3 regions of the Mesorhizobium sp. M0626 genome follow, and region 2 is predicted to be linked to each of the others. Evidence: riboswitches for the same ligand, from Rfam matches in the RefSeq annotation. Region 2 holds a riboswitch; each other region holds the start of a gene.
What was found. Region 2 has a riboswitch for cobalamin ahead of NKI37_RS02475 (CbtB domain-containing protein). Riboswitches for the same ligand answer to the same signal wherever they lie in the genome.

Region 1: linked by a shared signal. The riboswitch ahead of metE (5-methyltetrahydropteroyltriglutamate--homocysteine S-methyltransferase) and the one ahead of NKI37_RS02475 (CbtB domain-containing protein) in region 2 are both predicted to bind cobalamin.
Region 3: linked by a shared signal. The riboswitch ahead of NKI37_RS11400 (aromatic ring-hydroxylating oxygenase subunit alpha) and the one ahead of NKI37_RS02475 (CbtB domain-containing protein) in region 2 are both predicted to bind cobalamin.

The regions. Positions count from the first base shown of each region.
Region 1 covers NZ_JAMYQD010000036.1:11,340-17,502, forward strand. Annotated here, with positions in the region: gene glyA (serine hydroxymethyltransferase) at 1-1,179, shown strand, start outside; gene metK (methionine adenosyltransferase) at 1,233-2,408, shown strand; gene NKI37_RS30630 (adenosine kinase) at 2,517-3,509, shown strand; gene NKI37_RS30635 (hypothetical protein) at 3,510-3,779, shown strand; cobalamin riboswitch at 3,917-4,113, shown strand; gene metE (5-methyltetrahydropteroyltriglutamate--homocysteine S-methyltransferase) at 4,208-6,163, shown strand, end outside.
Region 2 covers NZ_JAMYQD010000002.1:86,517-92,679, reverse strand. Annotated here, with positions in the region: gene NKI37_RS02490 (MFS transporter) at 1-472, shown strand, start outside; gene NKI37_RS02485 (aromatic ring-hydroxylating oxygenase subunit alpha) at 480-1,655, opposite strand; gene NKI37_RS02480 (gamma-glutamylcyclotransferase) at 1,792-2,484, shown strand; cobalamin riboswitch at 2,552-2,747, shown strand; gene NKI37_RS02475 (CbtB domain-containing protein) at 2,784-2,963, shown strand; gene NKI37_RS02470 (CbtA family protein) at 2,979-3,782, shown strand; gene cobU (bifunctional adenosylcobinamide kinase/adenosylcobinamide-phosphate guanylyltransferase) at 3,775-4,287, shown strand; gene cobO (cob(I)yrinic acid a,c-diamide adenosyltransferase) at 4,287-4,901, shown strand; gene NKI37_RS02455 (hypothetical protein) at 4,926-5,240, shown strand; gene cbiB (adenosylcobinamide-phosphate synthase CbiB) at 5,255-6,163, opposite strand, start outside.
Region 3 covers NZ_JAMYQD010000008.1:10,152-16,314, forward strand. Annotated here, with positions in the region: gene bglA (beta-galactosidase BglA) at 1-1,071, shown strand, start outside; gene NKI37_RS11380 (ABC transporter ATP-binding protein) at 1,138-2,250, shown strand; gene NKI37_RS11385 (DUF680 domain-containing protein) at 2,323-2,556, opposite strand; gene NKI37_RS11390 (DUF680 domain-containing protein) at 2,628-2,831, opposite strand; gene NKI37_RS11395 (DUF680 domain-containing protein) at 2,898-3,104, opposite strand; cobalamin riboswitch at 3,604-3,805, shown strand; gene NKI37_RS11400 (aromatic ring-hydroxylating oxygenase subunit alpha) at 3,923-5,170, shown strand; gene NKI37_RS11405 (FAD-binding oxidoreductase) at 5,208-6,163, shown strand, end outside.

The DNA.
Region 1 (6,163 bases), on a different contig from region 2:
GCCGTGCTGGAAGCGAACGGCTCGATTTTCACGAACAAGTACGCCGAGGGGTACCCCGGCGCGCGCTACTACGCTGGAAACGAGATCGTTGATGAGCTTGAGGATCTGGCCATTGAGCGCCTGAAAACGCTATTTGGCAGCGAGCATGCCAACGTCCAGCCTTATTCCGGCTCGCCGGCCAACCAGGCTGTCTATCGTGCGCTTTTGAGTCCCGGTGACAAAGTCATGGGCTTGCCCCTTCCGGAAGGGGGCCATCTGACTCATGGTTGGGCCATCAACTTTTCCGGAACTGACTATCAACGCGTGCCCTATGGACTAGATGAAAAGACACAGCAGATTGACTATGACCGCTTGCGCGAGACAGCCAAGCGGGAACGGCCGCGGCTCATTTGGGTCGGCGGAACCGCTTACCCGCGTGTCTTTGACTACGCGGCAATGGCAGAAATTGCCCTGGAAGCGAACTCCTATCTCGTAGCCGACATTGCGCACATCAGCGGCCTGATTGCCGCGGGAGCGCACCCGAATCCCGTGGGCCATTGCGACGTGGTCAGCAGCACGTCCCACAAGTCGATCCGCGGTCCCCGCGGTGGCTTCATTTTGTCAAGGAACGAAGATCGCTATCAGGCCCTTTATCATACAAAGAGCAAATACAATCTCGCCAGACGAATAGACCGGGCGGTCTTCCCTCACCTGCAAGGCGGGCCCCACATGAATGCCATCGCTGCGCTAGCGGTTGCCTTGCACGAAGCCGCGAACCCGTCCTTCCGAAGCTACGGCCAACAGACGGTCAAGAATGCCAAGGCTCTGGCACATGCACTGCTTGAGCGAGGTTATGACCTGGTTACCGGGGGGACGGACAATCACATGCTGATCCTTGATCTTCGCGATCGGCCACTATCGGGCAAGGCCTATGCCGAGCGACTAGCAAAGGCAGGAATCATCACAAACTTTAATATGGTGCCTGGCGACCCGCGGCATCCGGCGGTCACAAGCGGAATTCGCCTGGGGGCGCCAGCAGTGACGTCAATGGGCATGCGCGATGTGGAAATGGTGCAAATTGCTGGCTTCATTGACTCCGTCCTCCAGCGGCCAGACGACGAAGATCTCCATGCCTGCGTGCGAAGAGACGTTGCCGACTTGTGCGCTGCGTTCGAGGTCCCGGGCATCTGCGACAAGTAAGGTGGGCCAAGCAAAATGCCCATACCACATCCAACATCCCAAGCGAGGTATTCATGGCTAGGCAGTTCGTGTTCTCTTCCGAATCGGTTGGCGCGGGGCACCCGGATAAGTTGGCCGACAACATCTCGGATGCCATCCTCGATGCCATCCTCCGCACAGATCCCAAGGCGCGCGTCGCCTGTGAAGCGTTGGTAAAATCAGGGATAGTCGTTCTGGCTGGCGAGATCACCAGCGATGCCCAGGTGGATTACAGCCAAGTTGCGCGCGATACGATTCTCGACATTGGGTACGACGACGAGGCCGTCGGCTTTGACGGCCGGCGTTGCTCCGTCGTTCATGCCCTCACCGAGCAGTCGCCCGACATCAGCCAAGGCGTTGACGAGGGAAGAGGGCAAGACCTCCAGCAGGGAGCGGGAGATCAGGGCCTCATGTTCGGCTACGCATGCCGCGAAACCGATACCCTGATGCCTTTGCCGATCCAGCTCGCTCATCGCTTGACGAAACGGCAGGCGTATGTCCGGAAGGCACAACAGCTTGGCTGGTTGCGTCCTGACATGAAATCCCAAGTCTCAGTGCGCTATGAGGGGTTGCGCCCGGTCGCCCTGGATACCATCGTCGTGTCGACGCAACATGACGAGCAGGTCTCGCAAGAGACTGTCCGCGAGGGCGTCATTGAGGAAATCATAAAGCCTGTCCTGCCGACCCACCTGGAGACGGAAGGCATCAGAATTCTGGTCAACCCGACGGGGCGGTTCGTAGTCGGCGGGCCGCGCGGCGACTGCGGTCTCACTGGACGCAAGATCATCGTCGATTCCTATGGCGGGATGGGTCGTCATGGCGGCGGCGCCTTCTCGGGCAAGGACCCGTCCAAGGTTGACCGCTCGGCTGCCTATGCAGCCCGCTATGTCGCAAAGAACATCGTCGCTAGCGGACTTGCGGACGTGTGCGAGGTGCAGCTTGCTTACGCAATCGGCGTGGCCAGTCCGGTTTCCGTCATGGTCAACACGTTCGGGACAGCCAGGGTTGAGGAAAGCAGGATCGAGCGCCTCATTCTTGAGTTGTTCGATCTCAGACCGAAAGGCATTATCAAGATGCTTGATCTCTTACGCCCTATATACCGCAATACAGCGACCTATGGCCATTTCGGCCGTGAAGAGCCTGATTTCACCTGGGAGAAGACAGACAGGGCGGACGAATTGCGTCGCGAGGCAGGACTCGCCGCCCCGTGAGAGCCGCCGGCGAACGGATTGGCAAGCGGAAAGCCCATTTCCACCGGGCAGAGCCGCGCCTGGCAGGCGTGGCAAGAAGCCGGCCCGGGTTTTTTGGCGGAGACATTGATGCCGGATTATGACGTGCTTTGCATCGGCAATGCCATTGTCGACATCATCGCCCAGTGCGACGACGCTTTTCTCGAGACCAACGGCATCATCAAGGGTGCGATGAACCTCATCGACACCAGGCGCGCCGAGCTGCTCTACAGCCGCATGGGCCCGGCGATCGAGGCCTCTGGCGGCAGCGCCGGCAACACGGCGGCGGGCGTCGCCAGTTTCGGCGGCCGCGCCGCCTTCTTCGGCAAGGTCTCCAACGATGCGCTGGGCGAAATCTATGCGCACGATATCCATGCACAGGGTGTCGCCTTCGACACCAGGCCGCTCAAGGGCGAGCCGCCGACGGCGCGCTCTATGATCTTCGTCACGCCCGACGGCGAGCGCTCGATGAACACCTATCTCGGCGCCTGCGTCGAGCTTGGCCCTGAGGATGTCGAGGCCGACAAGGCATCCGGCGCCAAGGTTACCTATTTCGAGGGCTATTTGTGGGATCCGCCGCGCGCCAAGGAGGCGATCCGGCAGACGGCGAAGCTCGCACACGAGGCCGGACGCGAAGTGTCGATGACGTTGTCGGATTCGTTCTGCGTCGACCGCTACCGGGACGAGTTCCTCGAGCTGATGCGCTCGGGCACTGTCGACATCGTCTTTGCCAACAGCCACGAGATCAAGTCGCTCTACCAGACAAAATCCTTCGACGAGGCGCTGGCTCAGATCCGCAAGGACTGCAAGATTGCCGCCGTCACCCGTTCCGAAAAAGGCTCGGTGATCGTGCGCGGCGACGAGACCGTGGTCATCGAGGCGACCGCCATCAAGGAGTTGGTCGACACCACCGGCGCCGGCGACCTCTACGCCGCCGGTTTCCTGCATGGCTACACGCAGGGCCGCAACCTCAAGACCTGCGGCGACCTTGGCTCGCTGGCGGCCGGCCTGGTGATCCAGCAGATCGGCCCAAGGCCAAGGCAGAATTTGCGCCGCGAGGCGGAAGGGGCTGGGTTGCTGTAGATGCGCCGGCAACTAACCAGCCGCCCTACTGACGCGATGACCGCAGTGGCGGAACTGTGTCAAAGCTCGCTGATAGCGACAGCCATTCGCTTCGGAGAACTGACCCATGCTGCTGCCGTGAAGCTCGCTGGAGGAGCGGTGCAAGGCGTGCTTGCCATGACGGCATTCACCGTCATCCAGATCGTCACCAGCATTTTCCAGAAGCTCAGCTTGGGTAAGGCCAGTAAGGTTCCTGAGGTAACGGAGAACTCGCGGCGTCCGTCGGACTGACTTGCGATCACGTCCCACGATGCCGAATGCGGGCAGCAGACTGAATATTTCACAATGCTAGACAAAGGCGTAAAAGCGCGATCACATAACGACATAAACATTTCGTTATGCGTCATTGACAAAAGAGCGAACTGCTGTGATTGTCTGCGTGTCGTGGTTCTCGCGTGCGGCGCTGCCGCAGCGGAGCTAAGAGGGAAGCCGGCGCGATGCCGGCGCTGCCCCCGCAACTGTTAGCGGCGAGCCAACACACGTCACTGAGGCGAATACCCTCAGGAAGACGGGTAGAGGCTATGACCCCGCGAGCCAGGAGACCTGCCACGCGAATTACGTCCACGGGCGGGGTGTCTCGGTGGCCGCTGCAACCCGGCGTTGATGCCGGCCTGCTAGCGCCTTCCTTGTCACCGACGCCCCAATCATCGGGGTATGACATGACTGTCTCTCAGCAAATTCCTGTAGCAACGCTCGGCGTGCCGCGCTTCGGTCGTCGGCGAGAACTGAAATTCGCGCTTGAAAGCTACTGGTCCGGAACATCGTCCGCTGGCGACCTTCTCACGACGTCGAAGGCGCTCCGTGCCGCTAGCTGGGAAGAGCAGCGCGATCGCGGCGTGTCGAAAATCCCGTCGAACGACTTCTCGCTTTACGACCATGTGCTCGACACCGCAGCCATGGTCGGGGCCGTTCCATCCCGTTACGGCTGGAATAGCGGCGAGGTCCCACTTGACATCTACTTCGCAATGGCGCGCGGCAACCAGGGTCAGACGGAGGATTGTGGACACGCTGGTTACCAGGAGGAGGCTCATGGACCTGGTGTAACCGCGATGGAAATGACCAAGTGGTTTGACACCAACTACCACTACATTGTGCCGGAACTCGATGATGATCAGACGTTCGCCCTCTCGTCATCGAAGCCGGTCGATTACTTCCTCGAGGCTAAAGCTCTCGGCATTCACACACGCCCAGTCATCCTTGGACCCATCACCTTCCTCAAGCTGGCGAAATCGCCTGCCGAGGGGTTCGGTCCCATCGCGCTCCTACCGCGGCTGCTGCCGGTTTACGAGCAGCTTCTGGAGAGGTTGAAGCTGTCGGGAGCCGACTGGGTGCAGATCGATGAGCCAGCGCTTGTCCTCGATCTGAACCCGAACGAACGAGCTGCGTTCGAATTCGCCTATGGCCAGCTGTCGAAAGCCGCGCCCGAGCTGAAGATCATGCTGGCTACGTATTTCGGGTCGCTGGGAGACAATCTCGAAACCGCGATTTCTCTGCCCCTGGCCGGCCTGCATATTGATCTCGTGCGCGCTCCCGAGCAGCTGGAAACGGTGGCTCGGCTCGCTCCGAAGGATCTGGTGCTCTCGCTTGGCTTGATCGATGGCCGCAACGTCTGGCGTGCGAACCTGCCCGCCATTCTCGACCGCATCAAACCGATCGTCGCCGGCTGGCCCTTGGACCGCGTCGAGATCGCGCCTTCTTGCTCGATGCTGCATGTGCCGATTGATCTGCGCATGGAGACGGAACTCGACGCGGACATCAGGTCGTGGCTCGCCTTCGCGGCCCAGAAGACCGACGAGCTGGTCTTGCTGGCCCGGGCCCTGTCCCAAGGCAGGGATGCGGTGGCAGGCGCGTTGAAAGCGTCTGCCGAGGCTGCCGCCACGCGCGTGACATCCACGAGGATCCATGACCCGCTTGTTCAGGGGCGGATCGCTAGCATTGAGGACAGCGCGAAGCGACGAGAGAGCGCTTTTGGCGAGCGCTCCAGAGTCCAGGCCGGCTCACTCGGGCTGCCGCCGTTCCCGACGACGACCATCGGGTCCTTCCCGCAGACGCCGCAGGTACGCAAGGCGCGGGCCGCTCATGCGAAGGGCCAGCTGAGCTATGTCGACTATGAGACGTTCCTGAAGAAGGAGATCGAGGCTGCAATTCGCTGGCAGGAAGAGATCGGGCTGGACGTGCTGGTGCATGGTGAGTTCGAGCGAAACGACATGGTACAGCATTTCGGCGAGCAGTTGTCCGGCTTCGCGCTCACCCAACATGCCTGGGTACAAAGCTATGGGTCGCGCTACGTGCGTCCCCCCATCATTTTCGGCGACGTATCGAGGCGCAATCCGATGACAGTGCGCTGGTGGCAATTCGCCCAGTCGCTTACGGAAAAGCCCGTGAAGGGAATGCTCACAGGCCCAGTCACCATTCTCAACTGGTCTTTTGTTCGCGACGACGTACCCCGCTCCGAAGCCTGCCGCCAGATCGCGCTCGCCATCCGCGACGAAGTGACGGATCTCGAAAGATCCGGCGCAAGGATGGTCCAGATCGATGAGGCCGCGTTTCGCGAAGGATTGCCACTGCGCCAATCTGACTGGAAAGTCTATCTCGACTGGGCTGTCGAATGTTTC
Region 2 (6,163 bases):
GCTGTTCATGGTGATTACCGGCGAGGGCAAGCTTGCCGGCGGCCTGCTGGTTTCGGCCGGCAATGCGCTGTTGTTCATGGCGATCTTCTGGGGCAAAGCGGGAAAACGCTTCGGCGGCCGGCGCACCATGACCTTCGCCTATTTCGCGATGTCGGCGACGCTGCTTGCGGCGGGCGCGGTCGGCACTACCGCGCCGCTGCTTACGGGCTTTTTCCTGCTCTGCGGCGCCTTCTTCACCATCGCGCTCGATGCACTGGGCTCGACCGCCTTCATGCGCTCGGTGCGGTCCTATGAGCGGGCGCAGATGGCCGCGGTCTACCGCACCTATCTCGACTTTTCCGAACTGACGCCGCCGCTGGTTTATTCGGTGGTGCTGGCGTTTTTCGGCCTCGGCTCGGTGTTCGTGACGCTGGGCATTCTGGCCGCGGTTTGCGGCTTTATCACCTGGCGCTATCTGCCGAAGTCGCTTTAGTCGCCGATCAGGCGGTTGCCTCAAGCGCTGCATGCCGCTCGCGCACCCAGTTGTGGAAGCGGTGCAGATCGTACTCCTCCGGCATCAGCACGCCGGCCTGGTGGCGCATCGAGCGCAGGCCTTTCTGATTGATCTCGCAGATCGCGGCATCCTCCTCCAGCACCTGGGTGCCGAAGGCGACGACATTGTCGATGTCCGTCTCAGCCAGCGCCTCGGGCGCGAACAGCCATTCGGCGGTGAGTTCGGTCTGTTCGGGACCGAGCGGCATCAGTCGCACCGTCCTGACATAATCGACATGGCCGACGATGAACATCGAGGGCAGGCTGGTGGCATAGGTCTGTCCGGCCGCACGCTCGGCTGGCGTCAGGCCCGGTAAGACCGGGCCATGGGCATGTCCGTCGCGCGACCAGGTCTCGGCGCCGGCGCGCAGGCCACCCGAAAACTCCGGCGCGTCATTGTCGGCATGGCGGACCCAGTCGGGGTCGTCGTGCCGGCTCATCAGGCCGCGGCCGTATATCGGCACCAGCCGAGACAGGTCCTTGTGGACGCCCGGGCAATGCAGGCACTCGTTGAAGTTCTCCCAGAAGATCTTCCAGTTGCAGTTCATCACCTTGCGCAGGACATGCCCTGATACCAGCGTTTCCAGCGGCCAGTTGGCGAGGTCGCCGGATGCGGGATCGAAGGAGGTCCCGGCGGAGCCGGCCGCAGCCTGCTGAAGGTTCACAAAGACAAAGCCGCGCCACACCGACAGCGCCACCCGGTAGAGCGGATGATCTGCCTTGTCGAAACCATCTGGCAGCGATTTCGAGGGAACGCGCACGAGATCGCCGCGCAGCGAGTAGGACCAGGCATGGTAAGGGCAAGTGATGAGCCGCGCTTTCAGCCGGCCCTCGCTTTCCTGGCAAAGCTGCGAGCCGCGATGCCGGCAGGTGTTGTGGAAGGCGCGCAACTCGCCGGTCTCGTCCCGCAGAATGACGATTTCCTGCGTGCCGACGCGGAATGTCCTGAACGCCAGCGGCTGGGCGAGGTCGGCCTCGCGGCAGACGAGCAGCCAGCTTTTGTGCCAGATGGCGTCGAGATCGCGCTGGTAAGCCTCGCTATCCCAATAGGCCGACGACGGTAGCGTCGGTTCGGCCCGGCTCAGGCCGTTATAGGGGTCGCGCTCGCTCGGGCTGGGATGCATGGCTGGCTTCCTATGAAGCGTCAGCCGACACCCCGGCAAATCGTTTGTCAATCAGAGTGCCGCATTGCCGGTTGCAGGCGCGGCGCATAATCATGTCGTGGACATGGGACATTCGGAAATTGGGGGGATTCGGAAAGTGGCCGCACGACAGATGTCGCTTACGCCGGAGCTGGTCGCGCGCTGCTGGCGCGAGATCAGGGACCCCGGGCCGGATCCGGACGCGATGCATCTCGATGACGCCGACTATGACGCGCTGCTGGATGAATTGCAGGTCGAACTCCCGGATAGCGAACCGCTATGGCTGTTCGGCTATGGATCGCTGATCTGGAAACCGGAAATAGATTATGTCGAGGACCGCGTTGCGCTGGCGCGCGGCTGGCATCGGTCCTTTTGCATGAACATGACGCGCTGGCGCGGCACCAAGGACAGCCCCGGCCTGATGATGGCGCTGGACCGTGGCGGACAATGCAAGGGCGTCGCCTTCCGGCTGACCGAAAGTAACCGGCGCGGGCAGTTGGGCCGGCTTTTCCGGCGCGAAGTCACGCTGAAGCCGACAAGCTACCGGCCGCGCATGCTGAAGCTTGCAAGCGAGGCCGGACCGCTCAGGGCATTGGCCTTCGTCATCAACCGCAACGGCCTGACCTATTCAGGGCCGCTCGACGAGGGCAAGGTCGTCGAAAGGCTGGCAACGTCCTGCGGGCACTGGGGGTCGGGCGCCGACTATCTCTACAACACGGTGAAAAACCTTGAAGAGCGCGGCATTCACGATCGCCATCTGTGGCGGCTGCAGCGGCTGGTTGCCGAGCGGATCACCGCGTTGAACCCGTAACGCCGCATGGCGCATTCGCGCTGTTGGCCGGCGGAATTTGGTTTGCCGGATGCGGCCGTTTCAGCCTATAGTCATGCATGTCGTCGGTTCCGTTAGGGACCAAGAGGGAATGCGGTGAGGGCTGACTTGTTGCCCAATGCCGTGGCTGCCCCCGCAACTGTGTGCGGTAGTCCTCTCCAAGCCACTGAGGATTTTTTCCTCGGGAAGGTGGGGAAGGGCGCTGATCCGCGAGCCAGGAGACCTGCCGGCGACAGGGAACTGACTTCGATGCCCTCGGGTGGAGGGCGAAAGGACAAGATATGAATACCGCTTCCGTCTCCCTCGGCGCTTCCGTCTCCTCGCAGTCGCGCTTCATGCAGCTCGTGCTTAGCGCGTTTCTGGGCATTTTCGTCGTCGGCGTTGTCGGTTTCTCGCATATCGATGCGGTCCACAATGCGGCGCACGACTATCGCCATTCGATGGCGTTTCCCTGCCACTGACGAGGATCTGACATCATGAACCTGTTTCGCAACGTCGTGTTCATCGCGGCGATCGCAGGGCTCGTGGCGGGTGTCGCTCTCGCCTGCATGCAGGCCTACGCCACCGTGCCGCTGATCCTCAAGGCCGAGGTCTACGAAAAGGCTGGTGGCGGCCATGAGCATCAGCATGCCGCGGCGCCCGCCGCCAACGCTGCGGACACCGATGCCATGAGCACCGCCGCGCCGGCGGAAAATGCGGTGAGCAGCGCAGCACCGGCTGAAGCAGCCGCGCCGGCGGAGGACGAAGGCTGGGCGCCGGCCGACGGCTTCGAGCGTTTCGCCTTCAGTGTCGTCGCCAATATCGTCACCGGCATCGGCTTCGCGCTGGTCCTGGTGGCGGTTTCCGAGTTCGCCGGCGGCATCGGCAGCTGGCGCCAGGGCGTGTTCTGGGGTCTGGCGGGCTTTGCCGTGTTCACGCTGGCGCCGGGACTCGGCCTGCCGCCGGAACTGCCGGCAATGCCGGCAGCCGATCTCATGCAGCGCCAGATCTGGTGGTGGGCAACGGTGATGGCAACCGCGATCGGCCTTGCCCTTATTACCTTCCGCACGTCGGCGCCCCTGACCGTGCTCGCCGTCCTCCTGATCGTCGCCCCGCATATTGTCGGCGCGCCGCAGCCTGACAGTTTCGTAACGCCGATCCCGGAGGGCCTGCATCATCAGTTCGTGGTGGCGGTGACGCTGACCAATCTGGTGTTCTGGCTGGTGCTCGGCGCAGTTGTCGGCATAGTGCACTCGCGCTTCACCGGCACCGCGACCAGCCTGCGCGACAGCTTTGCCTGATCGCAGTTTGACCTTCATCATCGGCGGTGCGCGCTCCGGAAAGAGCGCGCATGCCGAAACTTTGGCGACGGCGTTGCCGCCGCCATGGGCCTATATCGCCACCGCGCAAGCCTATGACGGCGAAATGCGCGAGCGCATCGCGCAGCACCGCTCGCGCCGCGGCGAGGGATGGGCGGCCATCGATGCGCCGCTCGATCTTGCCGGCGCGCTCGAAGCCTTGCCGGACAACCAGCCGGTGCTCGTCGATTGCCTGACGCTGTGGCTGACCAATCATATGCTGGCCGATCATGATCTGGAGGGGGAGTGCCTGCGGCTGGCCGACGTGCTGTCGCGGCCGCGCGGACCGTGGTTCGTGGTCTCCAACGAAGTCGGACAAGGCATCGTGCCCGACAATGCGCTGGCACGCCGGTTCCGCGATGCCGCCGGCCGGCTCAACCAGCAGGTCGCGGCGGTAGCTGATATGGTGCTTCTGATGGTGGCGGGGCTGCCGCTCAAGGTGAAATAATGACCGATATTGACGCAAAAGACGAGGAACGCCATCGCGCCAAGATGGCCAAGCGCAAGGCGGTGCAGGACGCCGAGGTCGCGGAAAAGACGGTCGAGAAGGGGCTGCTGATCGTCAACACCGGCCCCGGCAAGGGCAAGACCACCGCCGCCTTCGGGCTGGCGCTGCGCATGCTCGGCTACGGCAAGCGCGTCGGCATCGTCCAGTTCATCAAGGGCAAATGGCACACCGGTGAAAAGGATGCTTTCGCGGCATTCGGCGACCGTGTCGTCTGGCACGCGATGGGCGAGGGGTTTACCTGGGAAACGCAGGATCTGAAGCGCGACATCGCCGCGGCCGAAGCGGCCTGGGCCAAGGCGCTGGAGCTAATCGCCGATCCCTCGATCAACCTGGTTGTGCTCGACGAACTGAACATCGCGCTGCGCTACGACTATCTCGATCTCGACAAAGTGGTGGCGGGGCTGAAGGCGCGGCGCGAAGGCTTGCATGTCGTCGTCACCGGCCGCAACGCCAAGCCGGCGCTGGTCGAGGCGGCGGATCTGGTGACGGAGATGGGCGTGACGAAACATCACTTTTCGGCGGGCGTGAAAGCGCAGCAAGGGATCGAGTTTTGAAGGTCTAACTTCGGGAGATCACCGTTGGAACAAGCCGTGATTGTCTACCTTCTTCTGAGCGGCGGTCAGTTCGGGGCGCCGGAAGAGCGGCAATCGGTCCAAGTTCTGGAGGATCGGTTGGAAAAAGCTGTTTCAAATGCGCATGTCGGCGAATTTGATGGTGACGAGTTTGGTGGGGGCAAATGCACCCTCTATCTGTACGGGCCAGACGCCGAGAAGCTTTTCCTTGTGATTGAGCCTGTGCTGAAATCCTCGGCTGTGGCCGCCGGCGGTTACGCGATCAAAAGATTTGGCGCGGCGGTGGATTCAAACGCCAAGGAAGTCCGTGTCTCTTGGTGAGTCAGGCGGCGCATCTACTGCGAGATCAAAACATCCAGGTAGATGACGACCGCGGAGAGCAATCCAAACAGCGCGATCAGCAGATAGTCTGCTATCTGGTAAAGTTTCAGCGCCCGCCGGATGTCGGTGCTGTCGGCCTCGCGGCGGCCGCCTTCGCCCATATAGGCGTCCTCGACGATGACGCCGCCATAGCTGCGCGGGCCGGCGAGCGCCAGGCCGAGTGCGCCGGCCATTGCCGCTTCCGGCCAGCCGGCATTGGGCGAGCGGTGCTTTTTGGCGTCGCGCCGCACTGCTTGCCAGGCGTTGCGGGGATCGGCGCCGTCAACGAGAAAGGCGGCGGCAACGATCAGCAACGCGGTCAGCCGGGACGCCGGCAGGTTGATCCAGTCGTCGAAGAGTGCCGCCGCGCGGCCGAAGGCCTCGTGGTGCGGGGTGCGGTGGCCGATCATCGAATCGGCGGTGTTGGCGGCCTTGTAGGCGACGCCGCCGGCCAGACCGCAGACACCTGTCCAGAAGGCGGGCGCAACGATGCCGTCGGAGAAATTCTCGGCCAGGCTTTCGATGGCGGCGCGGCTGACGCCGGCATGGTCGAGCTTCTCTGGATCGCGGCCGACGATGCGCGCAACCGCAATGCGGCCGAGCGCCAGCCCGCCGGTATCCAGCGAATCGGCCACCGCCTCGACATGTTCGGTAAGGCTCTTTTGCGACAGCAGCGACGAGGCCAGGATTGCCGTGATGATCATGCCGGCAGGAAAGAGCTGCCAGAGCAGGATTTGCACGATGAAGGCGATTGCCGCCGGCACCAGCACGATCACCAGCAGCGCCTGCACGCCGCGGCGGCGACGCAGCGCGTCGGAATCAGTGTCGCGGTTGAGCCTGAGGTCGAGAAAGGCTATCAGCCTGCCGAACCAGGTGACGGGATG
Region 3 (6,163 bases), on a different contig from region 2:
GTCACCCGCTTCTGGCTGGAGCGCGGCGTCGACGGCTTCCGCCTCGACACCATCAATTTCTACTTCCACAGCCAGGGGCTGGAGAACAATCCGCCGCTGCCGCCCGAAGAGCGCAACGACCAGACAGCACCTGCGGTCAATCCCTACAACTACCAGGACCATATCTACGACAAGAGCCGGCCGGAAAACCTTGCCTTCCTCGAACGGTTCCGGGCGCTGCTCGACGAATATCCGGCAACCGCCGCAGTCGGCGAAGTCGGCGATTCGCAACGCGGACTGGAAGTGGTCGCCGCCTACACCGCCGGCGGCAAACGCGTCCACATGTGCTATTCCTTCGATTTCCTCGCGCCGGAAAAGATCAGCGCCGCCAAGGTGCGCCAGGTGCTGGAAGCCTTCGGCAAGGTCGCCAGCGACGGCTGGTCGTGCTGGGCCTTTTCCAACCACGACGTGATGCGTCCGGCCTCGCGCTGGGCCGCCGACGAGGCTGACCCGGCCGCCTATCTGAAGGTTATCTCGGCGCTGCTGATGTCGCTGCGCGGTTCGGTCTGCGTCTATCAGGGAGAGGAGCTTGGGCTGGGCGAAGCCGAGTTGCAGTTCGAGGATCTGCAGGACCCCTACGGCATTCGCTTCTGGCCCGAATTCAAGGGCCGCGACGGCTGCCGCACGCCGATGGTGTGGGATGCAACCGCCAGCAACGCCGGCTTTTCGACGGCCAAGCCCTGGCTGCCGGTGCCGGGCAAGCATTTGTCGCAAGCGGTCAATGTTCAGCAGGGCGACGCGGCCTCGCTGCTCGAGCACTACCGGCGCTTTCTCGGTTTCCGCCGCCAGCATCCGGCCCTCGCCAAAGGCGACATCGAGTTCATCGAAAGCGAGGGCGACACCGTCGCCTTCACCCGCCGTGAGGGCAATGAGCAGATCGTCTGCGTCTTCAATCTGGCCAGCAAGCCGGCCGAGGTCGATCTCGGTGGTCAGGCGCTGCTGCCCTTGGCCGGGCACGGTTTTTCGGGACAATCCGGCACAGGTTCCATCCGCCTCGGCGGCTACGGCGCTTGGTTCGGGCGCATCGACTGAGTTTTTGACGAAACTGGATTTTTTGAGGAAATCCAGGTTCTCTAGGGAAATCACTGGGAGGAAATTATGGCCGATGTCACGCTGAGACAGGTGAAGAAATCATACGGCAATCTGCACATTCTCCACGGCATCGACCTCGACATAAAGTCGGGCGAGTTCATCGTCTTCGTCGGCCCGTCGGGTTGCGGCAAGTCGACCTTGCTGCGGTCCATCGCCGGGCTTGAGGAGATCACCTCCGGCGAGCTGAAGATCGCCGGCGAGGTGGTGAACGACGTGCCGCCTTCCAAGCGCGGCATCGCCATGGTGTTCCAGTCCTATGCGCTCTATCCGCACATGACCGTCTACGACAACATGGCCTTCTCGATGAAGATCGGCAAGGAAAGCAAGGCCGAGATCGACAAAAGGGTGCGGCAGGCCGCCGAAATCCTGCAACTGACCAAATATCTCGACCGTCTGCCCAAGGCGATGTCGGGCGGCCAGCGCCAGCGTGTCGCCATTGGCCGCGCCATCGTGCGCAACCCGAAAGTGTTCCTGTTCGATGAGCCGCTGTCGAACCTCGACGCCGCACTGCGCGTCGCCACCCGCATCGAGATCGCCAAGCTCAAGGAATCGATGCCTGCCACGACCATGATCTACGTCACCCACGATCAGGTCGAAGCGATGACGCTGGCCGACCGCATCGTGGTGCTGAAGGACGGCCATATCGAGCAGGTCGGCACGCCGATGGACCTCTACAAGAAGCCCGGCAATCTGTTCGTCGCCCAGTTCATCGGCTCGCCGGCCATGAACATCCTGCCGGCGACGATCGACAAGACGGGCAACCCGACAATCGTCAGCCATGTCGGCGGCCGCAAGGCCACTGTGCCGATTGCAACGCTGGCGTCAGCCAAGGGTGCGGCGGTCAGCTTCGGCGTGCGGCCGGAGGATCTGTCGGTCGCCACCGGCACGGAATATCTTTTCGAGGGCGTGGTGGACTATGTGGAGCAGCTCGGCGAGGTGCAGCTGGTCTATATCGATATCGGCCGCGCCGACCTGCCATTGGTGACCAAGCTGCCCGGCAATGTCGAGGTCAAGCGCGGGGCAAAGCTGCGGCTGACCGCGGATGCCGGGGACCTGCACATCTTCGACGCCGATGGGCACTCCTTCTCGCTCAAGCCGGTGGAAGTGAAGGCGGCTTGAGATAGCTGCGTCGTACAGGCATGAAAAAAGAGCGGCGGGCTAGGCCCGCCGCTCTTTTTTAAGCTTCGGCTGTTAGTTGTTGCCGAACCGATCCCTGTCGCTGCTCTGAGGAACGAACTTCTGTTGGTCGTCCGACGAGTTCAGCAGCTTGTAGACCGCCGAGTTGGTGCCGGTCGACGAAGTGCGGGTGGTGTCGACGGCAGCGGCCGGCTGGTTGGCGCCATTGGAGCCATAATTGTCGCTGCCGGCAAAGGCAGCGCTCGAAACAGCCAGAACGGCTGCGGCGGCGAGAACGATCTTCTTCATTTTAGTCTCCTGAATTTTTCTGATGCCGCCAGCTGCAGCGGATAAGCCCGCCACGTGCTGGAAACCGGCTTTTAGCGGCCGAAAAGGTTACGGTCGGCACCGTGGGCAGGCGCCTGCTCGGCTGGAGCCGACTTCTCAACCGAAGCCGTATGGCCACTATCGGTCGACGTAATCGCAGGCTGGTTGGCGCCGTTCGAACCGTAGTTGTCGCTGCCGGCGAAAGCGCTGCCGGAGATGGCCAAAACGGCGGCGGCAGCAAGGATGATCTTTTTCATTTCAAATACTCCTGAATTTTTTGGGATCCCGAGAGCGACGGGTTAGCCGCCCTTCTTTGGTCGGGATCAGCGATTGCCGTAGAGGTCGCGGTCGGCGCCCTGAACGACAGGCTGCTTGTCAGCGTGCGCCGGCTTCTGAATGGAAGCCGTATACGAGCTGTCGACCGAGACGGCTGGCTGGTTCGCACCATTGGAACCGTAATTGTCGCTACCGGCGAAGGCGCTGCCGGTGATCGCCAAAACGGCTGCGGCAGTGAGGATGATCTTTTTCATTTTTAGTACTCCAGTTTGTCTGTCCGTCTAGCGGCGTGTCTTGGGAGGAATTCGCGTCGTTCGGACAGCCCCGATGTGGGAAAGCCATAGGCTGGTTTCCAATCACGAAGTTGTTCCGTGTGGACCACGGTCCTGCACCTTGAAATTGTGCCAGGAAGTTCCTCTATGGTCATTTATCGCATTGTTTTCAGTCGCTTATGCCGAACCGAGTGGTTCGCTCCGATGTCGGTTTCCGGGCCGTCGTTCACACCGTCCTGCACGCATTGTCAACAGAAACGAACCGTTCGGTTCGATTACAGATTGCTAATAGTAACTTTTCGATACCGTTGAGCCCTTTTTGCCCCCGATCGAACTGGATCCGCAGCGATTCGAAACGGCGATGATGGCGTCGCAAGAAACGTCTCAGCTCTTTGACCGGCGGCGGGGGGCGTATGCCGCGCGTGTCGCGCCGCATGGATATGATGTCGCTTTCATGCCGACGTCGCGATCGCTGCCGTGATTAGATGATCGCATCTCGGGTGCCGCTTCGTGACGACGCAGCGGAGAATTGGGAAGCCGGTCAGAATCCGGCGCTGCCCCCGCAACGGTGGTGGAGTTGAAGTCGCAACGGGAGACCACTGGGCAAGAGCCTGGGAAGGTGTCGCGATGGTCCGCAAGGACAACTCCAGAGCCCGGAAACCAGCCCGAGATGCCTAGACTCGACTGATCGCGGTGGGCGGTCAAGAGGTGGATAGTGCATGTCCGGCGCCGCGCCGGCCTGCGTTCGATCCTTCCTCCATCACCACCAAGTTCAGTCCTTAAACCACGAGGACAGAACTATGGATACGCGCAACGACATGCTGAGGCTCCTGAACGGCCGCAAGCAAGGCTTTTCGCTGGAACAGCCCTTCTACACAGACCCGGACTATTTCAAGCTCGACATGGAGCTTATCTGGTATCGCGACTGGCTGTTCATCGGCCATGATTGCGAACTGCCGAAGCCCGGCAGCTATATCACCGTGCAGATCGGCGATTATCCGGTGGTGCTGGTCCGCGACCAGAAGGGCAACATCAACGCCTTTCACAATTCCTGCCGCCATCGCGGCAGCCGTGTCTGCAACACTGAGAGGGGCATGGCGGCAAAGCTTGTCTGCCCCTATCACCAGTGGACCTACGAGCTTGACGGCCGGCTGCTGTTTGCCCGCCAGATGGCCGACGGTTTCCACAAGAGCCAGTTCGGCCTGAAGCCCGTCGCCTGCGAGAGCGTCGGCGGCTACATCTTCATCTGCCTGGCGAAAGAACCTGCCGACTTTGCGCCGATGCGCGCCATGATAGAGCCCTACCTCAAGCCGCACCGGCTGAATGAAGCCAAGGTCGCCTTCGAGAGCACCATCATCGAGAAGGGCAACTGGAAGCTGGTCTGGGAAAACAACCGCGAATGCTATCACTGCGCCGGCAATCATCCGGAGCTGTGCAAGACATTCCCCGAAGCGCCGACGGTGACCGGCGTGCAGGGCGCCGACAGTGACCCGGAGATGCTCGCGCACTGGGCGAAATGCGAGGCGGCGGGCCTGCCGAGCAAGTTCCGCATCGATCCGGCCGGGCAATACCGCGCCACCCGCGCGCCGCTGCTGCGCGATGCCGTCAGCTACACGATGTCGGGAAAGCGCGCGGTGACGAAGAACCTGTCCGACACTGTTGCCGCCGACCGCATCGGCACCTTGATGCACTACCACTATCCGACGACCTGGAACCACATCCTGATCGACCATGCGGTCACCTTCCGGGTGCTGCCGATCAGCGCCACCGAAACCGCGGTGACGACCAAGTGGCTGGTGCACAAGGATGCGGTCGAGGGGGTCGACTACAACCTTGAGGAGCTCACCCATGTCTGGACCGAGACCAACGACCAGGACCGCCGCATCGTCGAGGAAAACGCCTTCGGCATCCTGTCTCCGGCCTATGAGCCCGGCCCCTACTCGGAGCTGCACGAGGGCGGCGTGATCCAGTTCGTCGAATGGTACGCGGCCTTCATCGGCCCGCGCCTTGCCGAAGGCGGCCGGCCGGCGCTGCGCAGCGTCGCGTGAGCTGGAGCAGGCGAGGAAGGACCGGAGGATGAATGCGATGACGGATCTTGGGCTCTATCGCCATCTCGACCAGATGGCGCCGTGGAACGACAGGCTGCAGGTGCTGGAAGTGATCGGCGTCAGCGACGAGGCGCCCGACGTCAAGACCTTCACCTTCCGCTCCGACAATCAGACCTGGTTCCGCTACAAGCCGGGCCAGTTCCTGACGCTGGAACTGCCGACACCGGACGGGCCGCTGATGCGCACCTATACGCTGTCGTCGTCACCATCGCGGCCGTTTTCGATCGCGGTGACAGTGAAGGCGCAACCGGGCAGCATCGGCACACGCTGGATGTTCGACCAACTGGTGCCCGGCTCGCACGTCAAGGCCTATGGACCGGCGGGCGACTTCTCGTTGCACAGCCACCCGGCGGCCAAATACCTGTTCATTTCGGCTGGCTCCGGCGTGACACCGATGATGTCGATGCTGCGCTGGCTGAACGACTGCGCGCCATGGACCGATGTCGGTTTCGTCAACTGCGCGCGGCGTGCCGAAGAGATCATCTTCCGCAAGGAACTCGAACTGCTCGGCGGCCATATGCCCGGCCTGTCGCTCGGCTTCATGATCGAGGAACGTTCCAGCCGCGAAGGCTGGTACGGCCATATGGGGCGCATCGATGCGATCCGGCTGCCCTTGCTGGCTCCGGATTTCCGCGAGCGCGAAATCTTCTGCTGCGGCCCCGATCCGTTCATGCGCGCCGTGCGCGGCATGCTGGATGCCGCCGGCTTCGACATGACGAAATACCATCAGGAGAGCTTTGCCGCGCCTGTGATGGAGGAAATTCCGGCGCCGTTTGCCTCCCCGGTCGAGGACGGCATCGCTGCACCTGTCGAAGCCGTGACGCCGATCCGCTTCTCGCTTTCGGAGGTCGATGCCGGCTGCGTCGCCGGCCAGACCGTGCTGCAGACCGCGCGCAGCTCGGGCGTGCGGATTCCCGCCGCCTGCGAGTTCGG